3 regions of the Rhizobium aouanii genome follow, and region 1 is predicted to be linked to each of the others. Evidence: riboswitches for the same ligand, from Rfam matches in the RefSeq annotation. Region 1 holds a riboswitch; each other region holds the start of a gene.

Evidence for each region. Region 1 has a riboswitch for cobalamin ahead of cobU (bifunctional adenosylcobinamide kinase/adenosylcobinamide-phosphate guanylyltransferase). Riboswitches for the same ligand answer to the same signal wherever they lie in the genome.
Region 2: linked by a shared signal. The riboswitch ahead of bluB (5,6-dimethylbenzimidazole synthase) and the one ahead of cobU (bifunctional adenosylcobinamide kinase/adenosylcobinamide-phosphate guanylyltransferase) in region 1 are both predicted to bind cobalamin.
Region 3: linked by a shared signal. The riboswitch ahead of nrdH (glutaredoxin-like protein NrdH) and the one ahead of cobU (bifunctional adenosylcobinamide kinase/adenosylcobinamide-phosphate guanylyltransferase) in region 1 are both predicted to bind cobalamin.

The regions. Positions count from the first base shown of each region.
Region 1 covers NZ_JBAMYD010000008.1:144,301-151,164, forward strand. Annotated here, with positions in the region: gene cobN (cobaltochelatase subunit CobN) at 1-2,298, opposite strand, end outside; gene cobW (cobalamin biosynthesis protein CobW) at 2,303-3,352, opposite strand; gene cobU (bifunctional adenosylcobinamide kinase/adenosylcobinamide-phosphate guanylyltransferase) at 3,357-3,866, opposite strand; cobalamin riboswitch at 4,244-4,640, opposite strand; gene V8P77_RS15880 (chloride channel protein) at 4,900-6,690, shown strand; gene V8P77_RS15885 (adenylate/guanylate cyclase domain-containing protein) at 6,719-6,864, opposite strand, start outside.
Region 2 covers NZ_JBAMYD010000030.1:6,658-13,521, forward strand. Annotated here, with positions in the region: gene V8P77_RS33030 (TolB family protein) at 1-285, shown strand, start outside; gene V8P77_RS33035 (3-deoxy-7-phosphoheptulonate synthase) at 282-1,343, opposite strand; gene V8P77_RS33040 (hypothetical protein) at 1,725-2,306, opposite strand; gene V8P77_RS33045 (methyl-accepting chemotaxis protein) at 2,367-4,241, opposite strand; cobalamin riboswitch at 4,604-4,792, shown strand; gene bluB (5,6-dimethylbenzimidazole synthase) at 4,835-5,521, shown strand; gene V8P77_RS33055 (SDR family NAD(P)-dependent oxidoreductase) at 5,723-6,469, shown strand; gene V8P77_RS33060 (DUF2865 domain-containing protein) at 6,479-6,864, opposite strand, start outside.
Region 3 covers NZ_JBAMYD010000037.1:4,209-11,072, reverse strand. Annotated here, with positions in the region: gene V8P77_RS34360 (heavy metal translocating P-type ATPase) at 1-1,767, shown strand, start outside; cobalamin riboswitch at 1,931-2,154, shown strand; gene nrdH (glutaredoxin-like protein NrdH) at 2,436-2,657, shown strand; gene nrdI (class Ib ribonucleoside-diphosphate reductase assembly flavoprotein NrdI) at 2,667-3,080, shown strand; gene nrdE (class 1b ribonucleoside-diphosphate reductase subunit alpha) at 3,050-5,200, shown strand; gene nrdF (class 1b ribonucleoside-diphosphate reductase subunit beta) at 5,399-6,373, shown strand; gene V8P77_RS34335 (adenylate/guanylate cyclase domain-containing protein) at 6,477-6,864, shown strand, end outside.

The sequences.
Region 1 (6,864 bases):
CAGCCCATCGCGGATCTGCATTTCCTTGAGATCGCAGAGATAGGCGTCGAGTTTCTTCAGCGCCTCGCCCTCGCTTTCGCCCTTCGCGATGCCGGCATCCCGGTCGAGGCCGATATCAGTCACGAGGTCGAGGATCTGACGGCTGAGCAGACGGATGCGGCGGGGATCGCCGCCGGAGGCCTCGTAATATTCGTCGACCAGCGCCTCCAGATCCTTCAGCGGCCCGTAGCTCTCGGCCCGCGTCAAAGGCGGGGTCAGATGATCGATGATCACAGCAGCACTTCGGCGCTTGGCTTGCGTGCCCTCGCCCGGATCGTTGACGATGAAGGGATAGAGGTGCGGCAGCGGCCCGAGAATCGCTTCCGGATAACATGTCTCCGACAGCGCCAGCGCCTTGCCCGGCAGCCATTCGAGATTGCCGTGTTTGCCCATATGGATGACGGCATGGGCACCGAACTCGCGGCGCAGGAAAGCATAAAAGGCGAGATAACCGTGCGGCGGCACGAGATCCGGCGAATGATAACTTTCCTTCGGATCGATATTGTAGCCGCGCGCCGGCTGGATGCCGACGAGCACCTCGCCGAAACGGGCGAAAGGCAGGGCGAAGACGCCCTCGCGAAAATACGGATCGTCTTGCGGATTGCCCCAGCGGGCTCTCACCTCATCCTGAATCTTATTGGGAAGAGATTCCAGGAAGCTGTTGTACAGACTCAGGGAAAGCGTCTCGCGGATGATCTTTCCATCGGAACCGGAATTGGTCGGCCCTTCCATCAGGTGGCGGATCAGCGCATCGCCGTCGGCGGGAATCTCGGCGACCGGATAACCCGCCGCCCGCATGGCGCGAAGCACCTCGATGGTGCCGGCCGGCGTATCCAAGCCGACGCCATTGCCGAGCCGACCGTCGCGGTTCGGATAGTTCGCCATGACGAGCGCGATACGCCGGTCGCCGGCTGATGTCTTCCGCAAACGCGCCCAATTGGCGGCAAGCTCCGCCGTATAGCGCACCCGCCCGGCATCAGCCTGGCTGGCGACGATATTGGTCTCGACCCGCGCGTCGTAGCGGGCCGCCGTCTTGAAGGAGACCGCCCGCGCGAGCACCCGGCCATCGACTTCAGGCAGCGCCACGTTCATGCCGAGATCGCGCGCCGACAGGCCTTGTGAGGAAGAGAGCCATGCCTCCCTCGACGAGGCCGACAGGATCGCCTGCAGCACGATCGCCTCATTCGCCTCCAGCACCGTCGGCTGCCGGTCCGCACCCGGTGCCGAGACGGCAAAGCCCGTCGTGTTGATCACGACATCGGGTTTCAGCGTCGAAAACACGCTTTCGAGAATACCTGTGGAAACCGGATCCTTGAGGCTATAGGCAAAGACCGGCAGCGGCCGGAGGCCAAGTGTCATCAGCGCTTCGATCAGAGCTTCGATCGGCCCGGTCTCGCCGCTTTGGACGAGGGCGCGATAGAAGCTGATGGCGACGATGGGGGACGCCTGTTGCGCCGAGTTCGTAGTACCCCCCTCTGTCCTGCCGGGCATCTCCCCCACAAGGGGGGAGATCAGGGATGAGAGGTCCCGCTCCATATCCAAGGCCGAAGGTGCGTCACCTTCAAACGGTTCTTTTGTGGGAAGCCCATGCAACTTGCCGATCTCCCCCCTTGTGGGGGAGATGTCCGGCAGGACAGAGGGGGGTACCACGACCAAAGACGTCTCTGAAAGCGAACCAACAATCCGCCGCCACGCCTCGACCCCGATCACCCCCCGCCCCGGCCACCAGATACCTGCCTTAATCAAAGGCACAGCCGGCACCGGCTTCTCGGCACCCGACAGCATCGCCTCGGCATAGTCGAGAAAGGCCCGCGCATTGGCATCTCCGCCCTCGATCAGATAGGCCCAGAGCGCGTTGAGATCGTCGAGGTCGATATTCGAGAAAGGAACCAGCCCCGCATCCGGCCTGGCGTCACCCGGAAGCACCGCGATCAGCGCACCGGCGCGCGCTGCTGCCGCATGCAGCGCCTCCAGCGCATAATGAAAGTAGCTGGCGCCGCCGAGTGCGCGCACGATGATCAGCTTCGCATGCCGCGCCGTGCGCTCGATATAGGTGTCGACCGACATCGGATGCTTGAGACTCATCAGGCTGGCGAGCCTCAGCGAAGGTGCCGCCCCGCACTCGCGATGAGCGGCTGCAATCGCGGCAAGCTCGCTGTCGGCCGCCGACAGGAACAGGATATCGCCCGGCGTCTGCCCGAGGTCGATTGCCTCCTCGCCGTCGCTGATCGTTCCCTGCTGGGCCAGAAGCAGATGCATCGGGTTACGCCAGCGCTTCGATCGCCGCCCTCACCGCGTCCTGATCCATTTCGTGCAGGCCGATGACGACAAGGCGCGTGGCGCGTTTTTCGCTTGGCGTCCAGGCGCGGTCGAAATAATGGTCGATGCGGCTGCCGACGGCCTGGAGCTGCAGGCGCATCGGCTTACCTGAGACATCCACGAAACCCTTGAGCCGCAGCACGTCATGGGCTGATATGATGCCCTTCAGCCCTTCGACAAAGCCGGCGGGATCGGCGATCGGGCCGAGCTCGACGACGAAGCTGTCGAATTCATCGTGGTCGTGCGGCGCACCGTCCTCATGCTCCAGCTCGTGGCGCGACTTGCGATTGGCGATATCGTCCTCCGTGCCGATGCCGAGGCCGAGCAGGATGCCGGCCGACACCTCGCCATTCCGCGCCTCGATCATCACGGGCTTGCGCACCGTGCGGGAGGCGACCTCGTCGCGCACCCTGATGAGGCCGGCAGCGTCGATCAGGTCAGTCTTGTTGAGCACGATGAGGTCGGCGCAGGTCAGCTGATCCTCGAACAACTCCTCGATCGGGCTCTCGTGGTCGAGCGCCTCATCCTCGGCGCGGCGCGCATCGACGGCATCATGGTCGTCAGCAAAACGGCCGGCGGCAACAGCGGCGCTGTCGACCACCGTGATGACGCCGTCGACGGTCACCTGGGTGCGAATGTCGGGCCAGTTGAAGGCGGCGACCAGCGGCTGCGGCAAAGCAAGGCCCGAGGTCTCGATGACGATATGGTCGGGCCGCTGTTCGCGCTCGAGCAGCTTCGTCATCGTCGGAATGAAATCGTCCGCAACGGTGCAGCAGATGCAGCCATTGGTGAGCTCGATGATGTCGTCCTCGGTGCAATTCTCCGCACCGCAGCCCTTCAGCACGTCGCCATCGACGCCGAGATCGCCGAATTCGTTGATGATCAGCGCAATCTTCTTGCCGCCGGCATTGGTGAGCAGATTGCGGATCATCGTCGTCTTGCCGGCGCCAAGGAAGCCGGTGATGACGGTTGCGGGAATCTTCTGCTGGTTCATGGACTTAACCCTTCATTTTCAGCGGCAGGCCTGCCGCGATGAAATAAACTTCGGCGGCCATCGCCGCGATCGACTGGTGCAAGCGGCCGGCATGATCGCGAAAATCCCGCGCCATGCGATTGTCGGGCACGATGCCGAGACCGACCTCGTTGGAAACGAAAACGAGCCGCGCTTTCGCGGCGGGAAGGAAATCGGCAAGGGCGGCAAATTCCGTCGCCACGTTCCGCTCCTCCATCATCAGATTGGTGACCCAGAGCGTCAGGCAGTCGATCAACACGATGCGCCCCTCGCCGTCGATGACGGTAAGTTTGCCGACGAGATCGAGCGGCTCTTCATGCGTCGTCCAGGATGGGCCGCGATCGGTCTTGTGTTGGGTGATGCGCACCTGCATCTCCTCGTCCCATGCCCGTCCGGTGGCAAGGTAGTGGCGATCGAGACCGGTCGCCGTCACGAGGTCTTCGGCGAAGCGGGATTTGCCGGAACGTGCGCCGCCGAGGACGAAGGTGGCGGTCATACTCAAACGCCCCTCAGAGAAAGTGCGTAGCCGTGGCTTGTTCCGCGTGCACCATTCTCGGCTACTGAGGGTGTGACGCCCCCGTCTGTCCTGCCGGACATCTCCCCCCTAAGGGGGGAGATTGAATCGCCGAGAGCTTTTCTCCAAACAATTGATGTAGGACGACGGTCGTGCTGCTTGCCGATCTCCCTCCTTGTAGGGGAGATGTCCGGCAGGACAGAGGGGGGTACCCAGCATTCGACATAAGCGGCCGAAAGCACTCCTCTTGCAGCGCTGCTTGGAAGCGTCGCGCGCGCCGCACCAGGCCACGCCGAATTCAATCGTTCAGCCAAGACAACCTCCGTGCTGGCAACGGGCATAATACCCAGGTGTGGGCTTCTCGCCCGGCACGCATGGCAGGTCTCCTGGCTCGCGGTTATCGGCCGCGATCGGGGCTGACCGGAAACCGGTCGCCCTGATCGTGCCAGCGGATCATCCTCGCCTTCCCGGCTGCATCGGTGAAAAGGTGGACGATTCGTAGACTTGAGAGGCGTCCGACCCCGGTTGATCACCATGCATATCCAGTGGCTTTTCCGGCATGTCGCCCATCCCGCCCGCTTGCATTATTGCAAGCCGTCAGCCGGAAGGGCTTGATACCGGATGGAAGACCCTGACCGCTCTACAGTCGCGGGGTCGGCTGTGATGAAGGCGCCCGGCTTGGGTCCGCCCCGCCACATTCCCTTTTCATCCGGAAGGGCGCAACACCGATCCGGAACCATCCGTTATGTCAGGATGGTCAGTCGACCATCCGTTATCGGGATGGTTAGGCAAGCGCAGGGATGAAGTCAACCGGCCTTCGCGGCCGCCTGATCGCCAGTTCCGAGGCGTGGCTACCCAAACACGACTTACCCTACCTAGAATATCGTCATTTATCAGAGACTTACGTCATCGAAATTTATTCCAACCGCCGGCTTTTCGCCGCAATTGCATCGCAAGCGGACTGCGCGACCATCTCTGCCCTTGACCGGGCCTCTCCCCGCCTAGTTGTCTAGCCATGCTTATGAAATTGGATCGGCGCCGTTTCCGCGCGCTGCGTGTTTTCTTCGATCCGGGACGCCTGCGGGCGCTGACCCGGCGTAGCGAGGTCGGCCTGTCGCTGGCGGGCGCCGTCGTCGGCATCATCTCCGGTCTCGCCGTCACCGGCATGAGCTACGTCTCCAACGAGCTGCATCAGCTGGTCTTCGGCATCGCCGACAGCGAACGGTTGAGCTCCTCCGAGATTGAGAACAAGCTGCTCCTGCTCACCGCCCCGGTTATCGGCGGAGCCCTGCTCGGTCTGCTGCTTTTCGTGCTGGCGAAACGGCGCAAGAAGCCGATGGTCGACCCGATCGAGGCCAATGCGCTGCATGGCGGCCGCCTGTCACTGACCGACAGCATCATCGTTGCCGTGCAGAACCTGATCTCCAATGGTTTCGGCGCCTCCGTCGGCCTGGAGGCCGGCTATACCCAGCTTGCCGCCGGGCTCGCCTCGAAATTCGGCCTGAAGCTGCAGCTTCGCCGCTCGGACCTGCGCACCCTCGTTGGCTGCGGCGCGGCAGGCGCTATCGCCGCCGCCTTCAACGCGCCGCTGACCGGCGCCTTCTATGCTTTCGAGCTGATCATCGGCACCTATACGATCGTCTCGCTGACCCCTGTCGTCGTCTCCGCCCTTGTCTCCACCTTGGTCGCAAGACTGCTCGCCGGCAGCGATTTCACCATCGATATCGGCAGCTTCGGCTCGGTCGCGCCGGCCGACTATATTCCTGCCCTGCTGCTCGGCGTCTTTTGCGCCGGCATCGGCATCCTGATCATGCAGGGCGTCGCCTTCATCGAGGAGCTCGCGCGCAAGAGTTCGATCGCCCCACCCTTCCGCCCGGCACTCGGCGGCATCATCGTCGGGCTGTTGGCGATGATCTCGCCGCAGGTGCTCTCAGCCGGCCACGGCGCGCTGCATCTCAACCTTTCCCATGACGTGGCGATCCCGACGCTGATCGGCCTCTTCTTGTTGAAATCCTTCGCCTCGGCGATCTCGATCGGCTCCGGCTTCAGGGGCGGTCTGTTCTTCGCCTCGCTGTTCATGGGCGCACTGCTCGGCAAGCTCTTTGCCTATTGCGGCCCCTATTTCGCCGATGCGACGCTGACGCCCGTCATCTATGCCGTGGTCGGCATGAGTTCGCTTGCCGTCGCCGTCATCGGCGGACCGCTGACCATGACGTTCCTGGCGCTCGAAATCACCGGCGATTTTCCGATCACCGCACTGGTGCTCGCTGCCGTCATCACCTCCTCGCTGGTCGTGCGATCGACCTTCGGCTACTCCTTCGCCACGTGGCGTTTTCATCTCCGCGGCGAAAGCATCCGCAGCGCCCACGATGTCGGCTGGATCCGCAACCTGACGGTCGACAAGCTGATGCGCGCCGACGTCAAGACCGCAAGGGCGGGCATCTCGCTGGAGGAATTCAAGAAGGCCTTTCCGATCGGCTCCGCCCAGCGCGTCATCCTTGTCGAAGAGAGCGACAAATATGCGGGCCTCGTGCTGGTGCCGGAGATCTACGCCAACCCGACCGATGCGCAGGACGAGGGTAAGACGCTTGCCGATTTCATCCACTACCGAAACGATTTCCTGCAGCCGCAGATGAATGCCAGGCAGGCGGCGGCGATCTTCGACAAGAGCGAAAGCGAAGCGCTCGCCGTCGTCAACAACCTGATCGAACGCAAGGTGATCGGCCAGCTCAGCGAAAGCTATACGCTGCGCCGCTACAGCGAAGAACTCGACCGCCGCCGCCGTGAAGTGTCAGGCGAGATCTGAGCGTCGCCGCGCCGACCGGATCGACACTTCAGGATACGGCGTCGGCGAGTTTGAACACGTCGGCCCGCTTCGAAACCCCGCGCAATTCAAACGAACCCAGATACTCGCAGGCCACCGCGCAGGTGGTCGCGAAACTCTCCGACATCAGCAGATGGTGCCCGAGCGTGCCGCAGA
Region 2 (6,864 bases), on a different contig from region 1:
ATCCATCCCGATGGAACCGGGCTCGAGCAGGTGACTTCGGACAACCAGGGCAACTGGTTCGCCCATCCTTCACCCAACAACGACATGGTGCTGCTCCTATCCTACGACCCATCGGTGTTCGACCATCCGCGCGATCTCGACGTGCGGCTGCGGCTGATGGATATGGACGGTGGCAATCTGAAGACGCTGTTCGAGCTTTTCGGCGGGCAGGGCACGATCAACGTGCCCTGCTGGTCCCCTGACGGCGAAGAATTCGCCTATGTCCGGTATTTTCCGGCGGCTTAAGCGCGGGTCAGGCGCCGCTCGCGGGCGGATTTTGCCAAGTCTTCCAGCACCGCGACCGACATATCCCAGTCGATGCAGCCATCGGTGATGGACTGGCCATAGACCAGCGGTTTGCCGGCAACGAGGTCCTGGCGGCCGGCGACGAGGTTGCTTTCGATCATCATGCCCTTGATGTCGCTGTTGCCGGCGGCAATCTGTGCGGCCACGGATTTGACGACGAGCGGCTGGTTCATCGGGTCCTTGCCGCTGTTGGCGTGGCTGGCATCGATCAGGATGCGCGGGGCGACGCCGAGCTTGACGGCTTCGCCGGTGACCGCTTCGACGTCGGCCGTTTCATAGTTCGGCCGCTTGCCGCCGCGTAAGATTATGTGGCAGTCCTCATTGCCCCTCGTTGAGGCGATGGCCGCCTGTCCGTCTTTGGTTACGGCCGGGAAGTGGTGCGGCTGCGAGGCGGCGAGGATGGCGTCCAGCGCCACACGCACGCCGCCGTCGGTACCGTTCTTGAAGCCGATCGGGCAGGAAAGGCCGGAGGCAAGCTGCCGGTGGATCTGGCTTTCGGTCGTGCGCGCGCCGATCGCGCCCCAGCTGACGAGGTCGGCAATATATTGCGGCGTGATCGTGTCGAGGAATTCGACGCCGGCCGGAAGACCCATGGCATTGATATCGAGCAGCAGGCGTCTCGCAATCCTCAACCCTTCCTCGATGCGGTAGCTGCCGTCGAGATGCGGGTCGTTCATCAGGCCCTTCCAGCCGACTGTCGTGCGGGGCTTTTCGAAATAGACGCGCATGACGATCTCGAGATCGCCGGCGAAGCGGCGGCGCTGCTCCTCCAGCCGTGCGGCATAGTCCCGGGCGGCGACAGGGTCGTGGATGGAGCAGGGGCCGATGACGACGATCAGCCGATCGTCCTCGCCCTGGAGGATCTTATGGATCGCATCGCGATTGCTGGTCACGGTCTCGGTGACAGCAGTATTGCGGTGGATTTCCGCAATGATATCGGCGGGTTTAGTCAGCGGGGTGATCTCGACGATACGCAGATCATCAATGGCATCAGACACGGTATGGCTCCTGTTTGGTCATACCGGCGGAACAAAAAAGCCGCCAGGTAGACTAGCGGCTGTTCGGGTTGTCGTCGCGTCGAATTCAGTTACGCATGGACCCGCATCCGCTGTGAGCAGCGGTACCAATAAAATCGCGAGGCGTTGATTGATGTGATCGACATAAGGCGTGTCTAGCGTCAGGGCCACGTTTTGTCACGCAGAATTTGCTGCCTGAGAAGCTGACGCCCTTGTGGGAGATACATCCGAGGAGGCACAAAGCACGTCGCATTCGATCTCACTCATGCGACGTGCTCCAAGTCTTTGTTTATGCGCATCGCCCAATACCTCTGGGCGCTATGCATCGGCACTGCGTTGCGAACTAGGCGCAGGTCCTGAATATCAGAGAGCGTCGACGTTCACACCGACGGTGATGGCGCCGATTGGCGTTCCTTTGTCATCTGATATCGTCACACTTGCCTGCGACTGCAGCGTCTGGGTCGACTCATCCTTTTCGATCTCATCGACGAAGACGGCGTCCTTGCCGGCGCCGAAGGACTTCTGGAATTTGCCCTCGTCGCCCTGCCAGTAGTCGGATGTGGTGTCGCTTTGACCGACATTCAGCCCCTTAGCATCCATGACGAAGATTTCCGTGATCTTGCCGCCGGAAGCCTCCTTCTTCCCCTGAAGGAATTTCGACAGTGCGTTGTTGAGCACGCCGTCGATCATCGAGTGGTCGGAGCCATCGACTTCGGCACGCCACTTCTTGTCGAGGGCGTCGACATCGGCTGCGCTGAGATTGGCGTTGGCAGCGTTCTGCACTTTGACAGCCTCGATGATGGCGGGGTCGTTGAGCCAGGGCTTGACGTCGCTCGTCACGTAGTCGGAGATCGGGGCAAGCTTGGCATCCTGCGCCATGGATACGCCCACGGGCACGGCAAATGCAGTGCAGGCCAAAAGAAATGCGGGCACGATTTTCTTCATAAGTGTTTCCTTCCTGATTATAGGTTGCTGAGAACTACGGCTTATCGGATGCAGACGACGTCAGAACTCCTCCCAGGCACCGGGAGCAGCGGCAACGGCGGCATTTCCTGCATGCCGCTGCGTGAAGACTCTGGGCTCGGGACGCGGTTGGCGGGCGACTTGAACGGGTTTGGGCTGGCTGGCGGTAGATGCGCCGACGACGAACCTGCCGGCCGAGTCCTGCAGAAGGCGTCCCTGCTGCAGCAGTTCCTGGCAGGCCGCGTTGGTTTCCTCGACCATTGCCGCGTTTTGCTGCGTCGCCTGATCCATCTGGTTGATCGCGCCGTTGATTTCCTGCAGACCCGTCGCCTGTTCGCGATAGGACTGGACGATGGAAGCGATACTATCGCTGATGCGGTTGATCTGCTCCTCGATCTTCAGCAGGGCGTCGCCGGTTTCGTTCACCAGCCCGACGCCCGCGGCAACCTCTTGACCGGACACATTGATCAGGTTCTTGATTTCCTTCGCCGCATTTGCCGACCGCTGGGCGAGTTCACGCACCTCCTGCGCGACAACCGCAAAACCCTTGCCGGCTTCGCCGGCACGCGCGGCTTCGACGCCGGCATTCAGCGCCAGCAGGTTCGTCTGGAACGCGATTTCATCGATGACGCCGATGATGCGGCCGATCTGGCTCGATGAGGTCTGAATACGGTCCATCGCGCCGATTGCATCGCGCACCACCGTCGCTGAGACATGGGCGCTCCGCTTTGTCTCCTCGACCAGCTTCCCGGCATTTTCGGCACGCTGCGACGATGTTCTGACCGTCGTGGTCACCTCATCCAGTGCGGCAGCGGTCTGTTCCAGTGATGCCGCCTGTTGCTCGGTCCGCTTGGCGAGCTGATCTGCGGAGGAGGCCAGCTCGCTGGAGCCGCCTTCAACCGCTACGGAGGCGGCCTTGATCTCCGTCAGCGCGGCCGCGACGGCCTGGACCATGTTGTTGAAATCCTGCCGCAATTTATCGAATTCCGGACCAAGATCGGCCAGATGTATCGAGAAGTCGCCTGCGGCGAGCTTTTCCAATGAATTTGCAAGAGCGGTCATGACCAGCCGTTGGGTGTTGCTGGCCTCTTCCGTGAACAATGCGTTGCGCGCCCGTTCGGCGTCGAGCGAGGCGCTCTGCTCGGCAGCGGCCTGCTCTCTTTCGACCTTCGCAATTGCCTCGTGGCGGAAGACTTCCAACGCGCGTGCCAGAAAACCGATCTCGTCGCCATTTTCCTTATAGGTGACGGGAGAGGCCAGATCGCCTTTCTGCAATGCGCTGATTCTTTCGCTGAGGATCCTGATGGGCCGGCCAACAAGGCTGCGCATGGCGAGAAGGAAGGCGACGACGGCCAAGGCGGTGATCAGCGACTGCGTGAGCAGCGAAACGAGAACCTTCTGCCTGACTTCAGCAGCGATTTTTTCGACGGACCAGTTCGTGACGATATAGCCGGTGGCTTTTCCTGATTTGTCGAGCGGGAGCGGCGCTATGATCGTGACCACGCCGGCGGATATCCCGCCGTCATCGATCGTCGTTTTTTCCGGCTTGGCACCGAGGCTCTTGACCAGATCGGCCGGTGCGGGCAGGCCGTTGATGCCGTCGCGTGTCCACGTGTCGACGGCGGCAGGCTCAGCGTTGAATGCGGCAAACTGCACGAGATCGAGCGAAGGGTCGTCGCGGTAGAGCGAATAGGCCTCGCGAACGGCGTTCGCCTTGCCCCACTTCACGCCGCCCGCGGCCAGAGAGGCAAACTGCTCCGCATCCTTGGACCAGTTGGCCTTGGCGCCATCGATCAATGCCCGGGTTTCGTACATCCAGGTATAGGTGGCGAAGGCGGAAATGCCGCAGAGGTTGACGGCAACGATAATCGCCGCCAGCTTGGCTGTCAGAGGCATCGTTTTCAAAAATTGGAACATTCCGCGGCAGCCTAGAATTGCGGCTCAGTCGGAGATGTTCCCGACCGGCGTCTCAATACGGGCATCCTCGCTGGCGGTTACATCACGAGCCCTCATGCCCATGTCCTGATAGCAACCCAAAACGCGCAAACGCAGTGTGTATTTGATGTGTGAATAAATCATAAAGTAGAATGGGATGCCGGAGCACACGCGGGTTATTTCGCTATTGCGCCCGCTGGAGATCTGCCTCGCCCCGGGGAGAAGAGGTATGTCGCGCGTCCATGTTCCCTACGCGGCCGAAGAAAAGAGACAGATGGCACCGCTTGGCGCGCGCGGCTAGAATCAACCATCTGGTTCGCGGCTTGCCGCCGCGCCGGTTTGCTGAAATAGATGCGCCGTCAGGTGCCCGCCGTCCAGGGCGGGAGAATCGGGAATCCGGTGCAAGACCGGAACGTGCCCAACGCTGTAAGGCCGACGCTTGCCGCTTCATCATGCCACTGGCCCTTTGCCGGGAAGGCTGCGGCAGACGGATGACGCCCAGTCAGAAGACCGGCCTGGCAAGATAGACCGATCCGCGCGGACGGCGGGACGGTTGCGTTGTTGGGGATTTGACGATGCGACCCTTTGACGAGGATGCCCTTTCGGCGGCGTCCGGTTTTTCCTTGGCCGAACGCGAGGCCGTCTATCACGCGATCATGACGCGGCGCGACGTTCGCAGCCAGTTTCGACCCGATCCTTTGCCTGACGATGTTGTGCAGCGGCTGCTGACGGCCGCTCACCACGCACCGTCCGTCGGCTTCATGCAGCCGTGGAATTTCATTCTGGTGAAAAGTGCCGCTGTGCGGGCGCGCGTCCGGGATGCCTTCGCGAGCGCCAACGAGGAGGCGGCGCTGATGTTTGCCGGCGAGCGGCAGCAGGCCTACCGCGCCCTCAAGCTCGAAGGCATCGTGGAGGCGCCGCTCGGCATATGCGTGACCTGCGATCCCACGCGCAGCGGCAGCGTGGTGCTGGGGCGCACCCACAATCCGAGAATGGATTCATACTCGACCGTCTGCGCCATCCAGAATCTCTGGCTTGCGGCGCGGGCGGAAGGGGTGGGCATCGGTTGGGTCAGCATTTTTCGCGAAGGCGATCTGAAGGACATTCTCGGCATACCCCAACATATCGAGGTGGTCGCCTGGCTCTGCGCCGGTTTCGTCGACCGGCTCTATGACGAGCCGGAACTCGCCGTCAAAGGCTGGCGGCAGCGGCTACCGCTCGAGGAACTGGTCTTCCACGATGGATGGGGACTGAACACCTAGGGCAGTGCGGTGGGGCATGGCCTCAATCGCACAGTCACGCCATTGACGGTCAAGGTGAGCGAACCGATGCCGGTATCGTGGGCGCCGTGCGAGGCCGAGATATCTTTATTCCTGTCCTCCATATCGATAGGCTGAAGCCGAAATTCCGGAATTTCCAATAGATATTCGGCTTCGGCGGCTCAATCGGAGGATAACGGCCCAATGAACATGATCGACTTGAAGGAACGTATCATCGTGATCACAGGCGGTGCGCGCGGCATCGGCTATGCCATTGCAGAGCGCGTCATCCAATCCGGCGGCAAGGTGGCCATCTGGGACCTGAACGAAAACATGGCAAACGACAGCGCTTCCGCTCTCGGATCCGGCACGGTCGCTTTCGGCGTCAACGTCGCAGATCCCCAATCAGTGAAAAACGCGGCGGCGGCGACCGAGGAGATTTTTGGCCGTATCGACGGCCTCGTCAATTCCGCCGGGATTACCGGTCCGGTCAAGCCCACAATCGAATACGATCTCGGCGAGTGGAAAGACGTTGTCGATGTCTGCCTGACGGGAACCTTCAACTGCTGCCGCCACGTCGTTCCGGTCATGTCAAAGCGCGACTACGGGCGGATCGTGAATATCTCCTCGGTTGCGGGCAAGGAAGGAAATCCGAACATCGCCGCCTACAGCGCAGCGAAAGCTGGTGTGCTCGGCTTCACCAAGTCTCTGGGCAAGGAACTCGCAAAGACGGGGATCGCCGTGAACGCGGTAACGCCGACCACAGCAAAGACACCTATATTGGACGGGCTAACACCCGAATTTATCGAATATATGCGCGTCCGCATTCCGCGCGACCGTTTTGTCGAACTTGGTGAGATCGCTTCCATGGTCGTCTGGCTGCTCTCCGAAGAGAACTCCTTCACGACCGCATCGACGTTTGATCTGAGCGGCGGCCGTACGACCTACTGACCATTTCAATCACTGCTGCTGTTGCGGCTGCGGGCCCGGCGTTGCCGGGTTGGCGAGGTCGATCGAGCCCTGATCGCCGGCCAGAAATTGCGGGCCGACCTGACGGACGCGGTTCTGCGTCGGATCATACGGGCGCTCGGGAACGGACGGTTGCGGTGGGATTTGCGCTGCCGCATCCTTCGCCGGGGGATTGGTGCGGATGGTGGTGATCGAGCCCTGCTGCGGCGGTTCGCTCACCGCCTGCTTGCCGCGCATCTCCTCGTAATAGGCGGTGAGATTGCAGGCGCAGGCGGACTTTTCCCCGGGCGTGCGGTTCTTGTAGGCAAAGGCGTTCTTCATGGCGCTGTAGGGCGTGCCCGTTGCGACCGAGATCATGTTCGAGGCTTCGGTGCTTG
Region 3 (6,864 bases), on a different contig from region 1:
ATCGCATCCTATGCCTTCATCGTCGCCATGCTGATCGGGCTGGTGCCGATCGCTCGGCGCGCCGTCATGGCTGCCTTCTCTGGAACACCGTTTTCGATCGAGATGCTGATGACGATCGCCGCCGTCGGCGCCGTCATCATCAATGCCGGCGAGGAGGCGGCGACCGTCGTGTTCCTGTTCCTCGTCGGCGAGCTGCTGGAAGGGGTGGCGGCGGGCAAGGCGCGCGAAAGCATCCAGTCGCTGACGGGTCTGGTGCCGAAGAATGCGCTGCTCGAAGACAATGGGCAAACGCGGGAAGTGCCGGCAGAAAGCCTCGCCGTCGGGGCGATCATCATGGTTCGTTCCGGCGACCGCATCTCGGCGGACGGCATCATCATCTCAGGCGAGAGCGCCATCGACGAGGCGCCGGTGACGGGCGAAAGCACGCCGGTGCGAAAGGGCGTCGATGCCATCGTCTTTGCCGGCACGGTGAACGGCGATGCGATGCTCAGGGTTCGCGTCACCGCGGCTGCGGCCGACAATACCATCGCCCGTGTCGTCAAGCTGGTGGAGGAGGCGCAGGAATCCAAAGCGCCGACAGAACGCTTCATCGATCGGTTTTCGCGCTATTACACGCCCGGCGTGGTCGTGGTCGCAGCACTCGTCGCGGTCGTTCCGCCGCTGCTGTTCGCTGGGCTATGGGGCGAATGGGTCTATAAGGGCCTTGCCATTCTTTTGATCGGCTGCCCCTGCGCACTTGTCATTTCGACGCCGGCGGCAATCGCCGCTTCGCTTTCATCGGGTGCGCGGCGCGGGCTGTTGATGAAGGGCGGCGCTGTGCTGGAAACGCTCGGCAAGGTGACGATGGTCGCCTTCGACAAGACAGGCACGCTGACGGAAGGCAAGCCTCAGGTAACTGACATCATTTCTTTTGGCCTGAGCGAGTCGCAGGTGCTGTCGCGTGCGGCGGTGCTGGAGCAGGGCTCCAGCCACCCGCTGGCGCTGGCGATCCTCAACCGCGCCAAGGCGGACGGCGTTCCCGTGCCGCCGGCCTTCGAGCTGGAAGCGCTGCCGGGCAAGGGCGTCACCGGCAAAGTCGGCGGTGAGACGCTGGACCTGCTGTCGCCGCCCGCCGCCCGAGAGCGCGGGGCGCTCAGTGCGGAACAGGACGCCCGCGTCGCGGCGCTGAACGACGAGGGCAAGAGCGTGTCGGTGCTGCTCGTCAACGGTGTTGCGGCCGGCCTTATCGCCATGCGCGACGAGCCGCGCGAGGATGCCGAGGCCGGGCTCGCTGCCCTCAAATCAGCCGGCATCAAGGCGATGATGCTGACCGGCGACAACAAGCGGACGGCAGCAGCCGTTGCCGGCATGCTCGGCATCGACTGGCGCGGCGAGATGATGCCTGAGGACAAGCAGCGGGTCGTCGGCGAATTGAAGCGCCAGGGCTTCGTCGTCGCCAAGGTCGGCGACGGCATCAACGACGCTCCGGCGCTGGCAGCGGCCGATACCGGTATCGCCATGGGCGGCGGCACCGACGTGGCGCTGGAGACGGCGGATGCCGCCGTGCTGCACGGACGCGTCGGCGACGTGGCGCGGATGATCGAACTTTCCAAACGCACGATGCGCAACATCCTGCAGAATATCACCATCGCACTCGGGCTGAAGGCGGTGTTTCTGGTGACGACAATCGCCGGCATCACCGGTCTCTGGCCGGCGATCCTCGCCGATACCGGCGCCACCGTGCTGGTGACGATCAATGCGCTCAGGCTGCTCCGAATAAAAATATGAATATCGTTTGGGGAGCCGGCTTCTGCCGGCTCTTTTATGATGGGTTCTCCACAGCGCTTTCCCGTTAACGCTTCATTATCCACATCATACACAGGCGCGGCGATTCGTTGCCGCCATTGCTGCGACGCCATAACAACTTGTTGACGTCATCAGCGATTCGAGTACCATATCTAGTGTTCGAGGTTCCGTCGATTCGTGAGGATCGGCGGCTAAGACGGGAATTCGGTGCGTTTCGCCATCATGGTGCGGCAATGCCGGAGCTGCCCCCGCAACTGTAAGCGGCGAGCAACTGTCCGATTTCAGGTCACTGGAGCATGATGCTCCGGGAAGGCTGGGCAGGCGCTTTGACCCGTGAGCCAGGAGACCTGCCTCGAACGAAACGTCCACGGGCGGGGTGTCCGGACGGTCGCGTTGCATGGCTGCGGGGAATCTCCGCATCGCGTTTCGCTGGCCCGAACCTCCGCCCCCGAAACCTTCGCATTGAGCCACTTCGGGGTGAAGTCATGTCAGTATCTCAGTTCAGGCCGCCACCCGCACCAAGGAGAGGGCGGATCACGCCCAGCGGCTGAACGAGCCGCATCGCTGCAAAATACAGAGTGGTTTCGACGGATATCGAGAGATTTCCGATCGATGTCCTGCGTCCCAATCGCGTCGTTACGAGGAATATCATGACCATCACCGTCTACAGCAAACCTGCCTGCGTCCAATGCACTGCCACCTACCGCGCCCTCGACCGCCTGGGCGTCGACTATGACATCGTCGATATCTCTGAGGATGCCGAAGCGCTCGATCGCGTCCGCAGCCTCGGCTACATGCAGGCGCCTGTCGTCATCGCCGGCGAGCAGCATTGGGCCGGTTTCCGCCCCGACATGATCAGCGCACTTTCCTGAGGAAAGGCGATGGGTCTGATCGTCTATTATTCCAGCCGATCCGAGAACACCCATCGGTTCGTCGCCAAGCTCGGACTGCGCGCGGCACGCATTCCGCCAAGTGGCGCAGACGCGTTCGATATCCGCGAACCCTTCGTGCTTGTTGTGCCGACCTATAGCGGCGACGGCGGCAAGGGTGCCGTTCCCAAGCAGGTGATCCGTTTCCTCAACGATACGGAAAATCGAGGACACATCCGCGGCGTGATTGCCGCGGGCAACAGCAATTTCGGCGAAACATACGGGCTCGCCGGCGACGTGATCTCAAGGAAGTGCCAGGTGCCTTACCTCTACAGGTTCGAACTGCTGGGCACAGAAGCGGATGTCGCCAACGTCAAACACGGAATGGAACGGTTTTGGACACGGGAATTCTTGAACGCCCTTTGAAAGCAGCGGAAACGCTCGACTACCACGCGCTGAACGCGATGCTGAACCTCTATGATGATCAGGGGCGGATTCAGCTCGAAAAGGATCGTTTGGCGGCTAAGCAGTATTTCCTGCAGCATGTGAACCAGAATACGGTGTTCTTTCACAATCTCCGGGAAAAGCTCGATTACCTCGTGACCGAGGGCTATTACGAGCAAGAGGTTCTCGACCAGTATTCCTTCAATTTTGTGCGCGACCTGTTCGACCAGGCCTATGCAAAGAAATTTCGTTTCCCTACCTTCCTCGGCGCCTTCAAATACTACACCAGCTATACGCTGAAGACCTTCGACGGAAAGCGCTATCTCGAGCGCTATGAGGATCGTATCTGCATGGTGGCGCTGGCCTTGGCGCGCGGCGACGAGGGCCTTGCCCGCGACATGGTCGACGAGATCATTTCCGGCCGCTTCCAGCCGGCAACGCCGACCTTCCTCAATGCCGGCAAGAAGCAGCGGGGCGAACTGGTTTCCTGCTTCCTGCTGCGTGTCGAGGACAATATGGAATCGATCGGCCGGTCGATCAATTCGGCATTGCAATTGTCAAAGCGGGGCGGCGGCGTGGCGCTGTCGCTGACGAATATCCGCGAGGCGGGCGCGCCGATCAAGCATATCGAGAACCAGTCTTCGGGCATCATCCCTGTCATGAAGCTGCTCGAAGACAGCTTCTCCTACGCCAACCAGCTCGGCGCGCGGCAGGGGGCGGGTGCGGTCTATCTCAATGCCCATCATCCCGATATCATGCGCTTCCTCGACACCAAGCGCGAAAATGCCGACGAGAAGATCCGCATCAAGACGCTGTCGCTCGGCGTCGTCGTACCCGATATCACCTTCGAGCTCGCGAGGAACAACGAGGACATGTACCTGTTCTCGCCCTATGATGTGGAGCGCGTCTATGGCGTGCCCTTCACCGAGATTTCGGTGACGGAAAAGTATCGCGAAATGGCTGATGACGCCCGCATCTCCAAGAGCAAGATCAAGGCGCGCGAATTCTTCCAGGTGCTTGCCGAAATCCAGTTCGAGAGCGGCTACCCCTACATCATGTTCGAGGACACGGTGAACCGCGCGAACCCGATCGCCGGGCGCATCTCGATGAGCAATCTCTGCTCGGAAATCCTTCAGGTGAGCGAGGCCAGCGAATATCATGACGACCTCTCCTACAAACATCTCGGCAAGGATATTTCCTGCAATCTCGGCTCGCTGAATATCGCCGCGGCAATGGATTCGGCCGATTTCGGCAAGACGATCGAGACCTCGATCCGGGCGTTGACGGCCGTTTCCGACATGAGCCACATTTCATCGGTTCCCTCGATCGAGAAGGGCAATGACGAGAGCCATGCGATCGGCCTCGGCCAGATGAACCTGCACGGTTATCTCGCCCGTGAACGCATCTTCTACGGCTCCGAGGAAGGCGTCGATTTCACCAATATCTATTTCTATACGGTGACCTACCACGCGATACGCGCCTCGAACCTGCTGGCGGTCGAGCGGGGCCAGAGCTTCAAGGGCTTCGAGAACTCGAAATATGCCTCCGGCGAATATTTCGAAAAATATACCGATCGGCTCTGGGAGCCGGCGACGGAAAAGGTGAAGACGCTGTTCGAGACGTCGGGCATTCACATTCCGAGGCAGGAAGACTGGGCCGCGTTGAAGAAGGCGGTGATGGCCTCCGGTCTCTATAACCAGAATCTGCAGGCGGTGCCGCCGACAGGCTCGATCTCCTATATCAACCACTCGACCTCCTCGATCCATCCGATCGTCTCGAAGATCGAGATCCGCAAGGAAGGCAAGATCGGTCGCGTCTACTATCCGGCGCCGTTCATGACCAACGACAATCTCGATTATTATCAGGATGCCTACGAAATCGGGCCGGGAAAGATCATCGACACCTATGCGGCGGCGACCCAACATGTCGACCAGGGCCTGTCGCTGACCTTGTTCTTCCGCGACACGGCAACGACGCGCGACATCAACAAGGCGCAGATCCATGCCTGGAAGAAGGGCATCAAGACGATCTACTACATCCGCCTTCGCCAGATGGCGCTGTCCGGCACCGAGGTGCAGGGCTGCGTGTCTTGTACGCTGTGAGTTGCTGTTTCGCTCCGGAGCATTTGCCCCTCACCCTAACCCTCTCCCCGTTCTGACGGGGAGAGGGGACTTGCCACACGAACCGGCAATAAAAGACGGAAAAGGGTGCGGCATATCCCCTTCGCCCCGCTGGCGGGGAGAAGGTGCCGGCAGGCGGATGAGGGGCAAATCCGGACACATTTCTCAAGAGGGAACACAATGAACATGCAATTGAAGCCGGTCAGCCGCGTGCGCGCCGTCAACTGGAACCGCATCGAGGACGAGAAGGATCTTGAAGTCTGGAATCGGCTCACCGGCAATTTCTGGCTGCCGGAAAAGGTGCCGCTTTCGAACGACATTCCCTCCTGGGCGACGCTGACGCCAACCGAGCAGCAACTGACCATCCGTGTATTCACCGGATTGACGCTGCTCGACACGATCCAGAACGGCGTCGGTTCCGTCAAGCTGATGGAGGATGCGGTAACGCCGCATGAGGAGGCGGTGCTTTCCAACATCTCCTTCATGGAGGCGGTGCATGCACGCTCCTATTCCTCGATCTTCTCGACGCTGTGCTCGACGCCCCATGTCGACGATGCCTATCGCTGGTCGGAGGAGAACGAATTCCTGCAGCGGAAATCGGCGCTGATCATGGAGCAGTATCGCTCCGGCGATCCGTTGAAGAAGAAGGTTGCGAGCGTCTTCCTCGAAAGCTTCCTGTTCTATTCCGGCTTCTACCTGCCGATGTACTGGTCGAGCCGCGCCAAACTCACCAATACGGCCGACATGATCCGGCTGATCATCCGCGACGAGGCGGTGCACGGCTATTATATCGGCTACAAGTTCCAGCGCGGGCTGGAACGTCTCGGCGACGAGCGGAAGCAGGAGATCAAGGATTTCGCCTTCGAGCTGCTGCTCGAACTCTATGACAACGAGGCGAAATATACCGAAGCGCTCTATGACGGTGTCGGGTTGACCGAGGACGTCAAGAAATTCCTGCACTACAATGCCAATAAGGCGCTGATGAACCTTGGCTACGAGGCGCTGTTCCCGGCCGAGGCCTGCAAGGTCAATCCGGCGATCCTGTCGGCGCTTTCGCCGAATGCCGACGAGAACCACGACTTTTTCTCCGGCTCCGGGTCCTCCTATGTCATCGGCAAGGCTGTCGCGACCGAGGATGAGGATTGGGATTTCTGAGGTTTTATCGCAGTCTGCCCTTATCATTTGCTCTCTCATCGCCCACATTCAGCGGAAACTAAATTTGGTCCTCGCCGATGATGTGGCGTAGCGGGAGTTTTTGATGTCGTCTTTTCCAAACAAGGCCGGGCCTGCCGTCGAAGCGGATGACGGCGTCTGGCCGACCCGCAGGAGGCGGATTCTCGACTGGCTGGTGAACGAGACGCGTGGCGAGCGCTTCATCGACAACATCCTAGTGGAAATGTGTGAGAAGCTGCTTTCGGCTGGCGTGCCGGTGGCGCGGGCGACATTGCATTTCAGGACGAACCATCCGCAATGGATCGGTGCCCGCATCCTCTGGAAGGAAGGTCTGGCGGAGGCGAAGATCAACACTTTCGCCTATGGTGTCGAAAACACGCCGGAGTTCCTGAAGAGTCCCGTCAATGCGATCCATCAGGGTTCGGAGGAGGTGCGTAGACAGCTGGAAGGCACAGCCGACGGCGACGAGGATT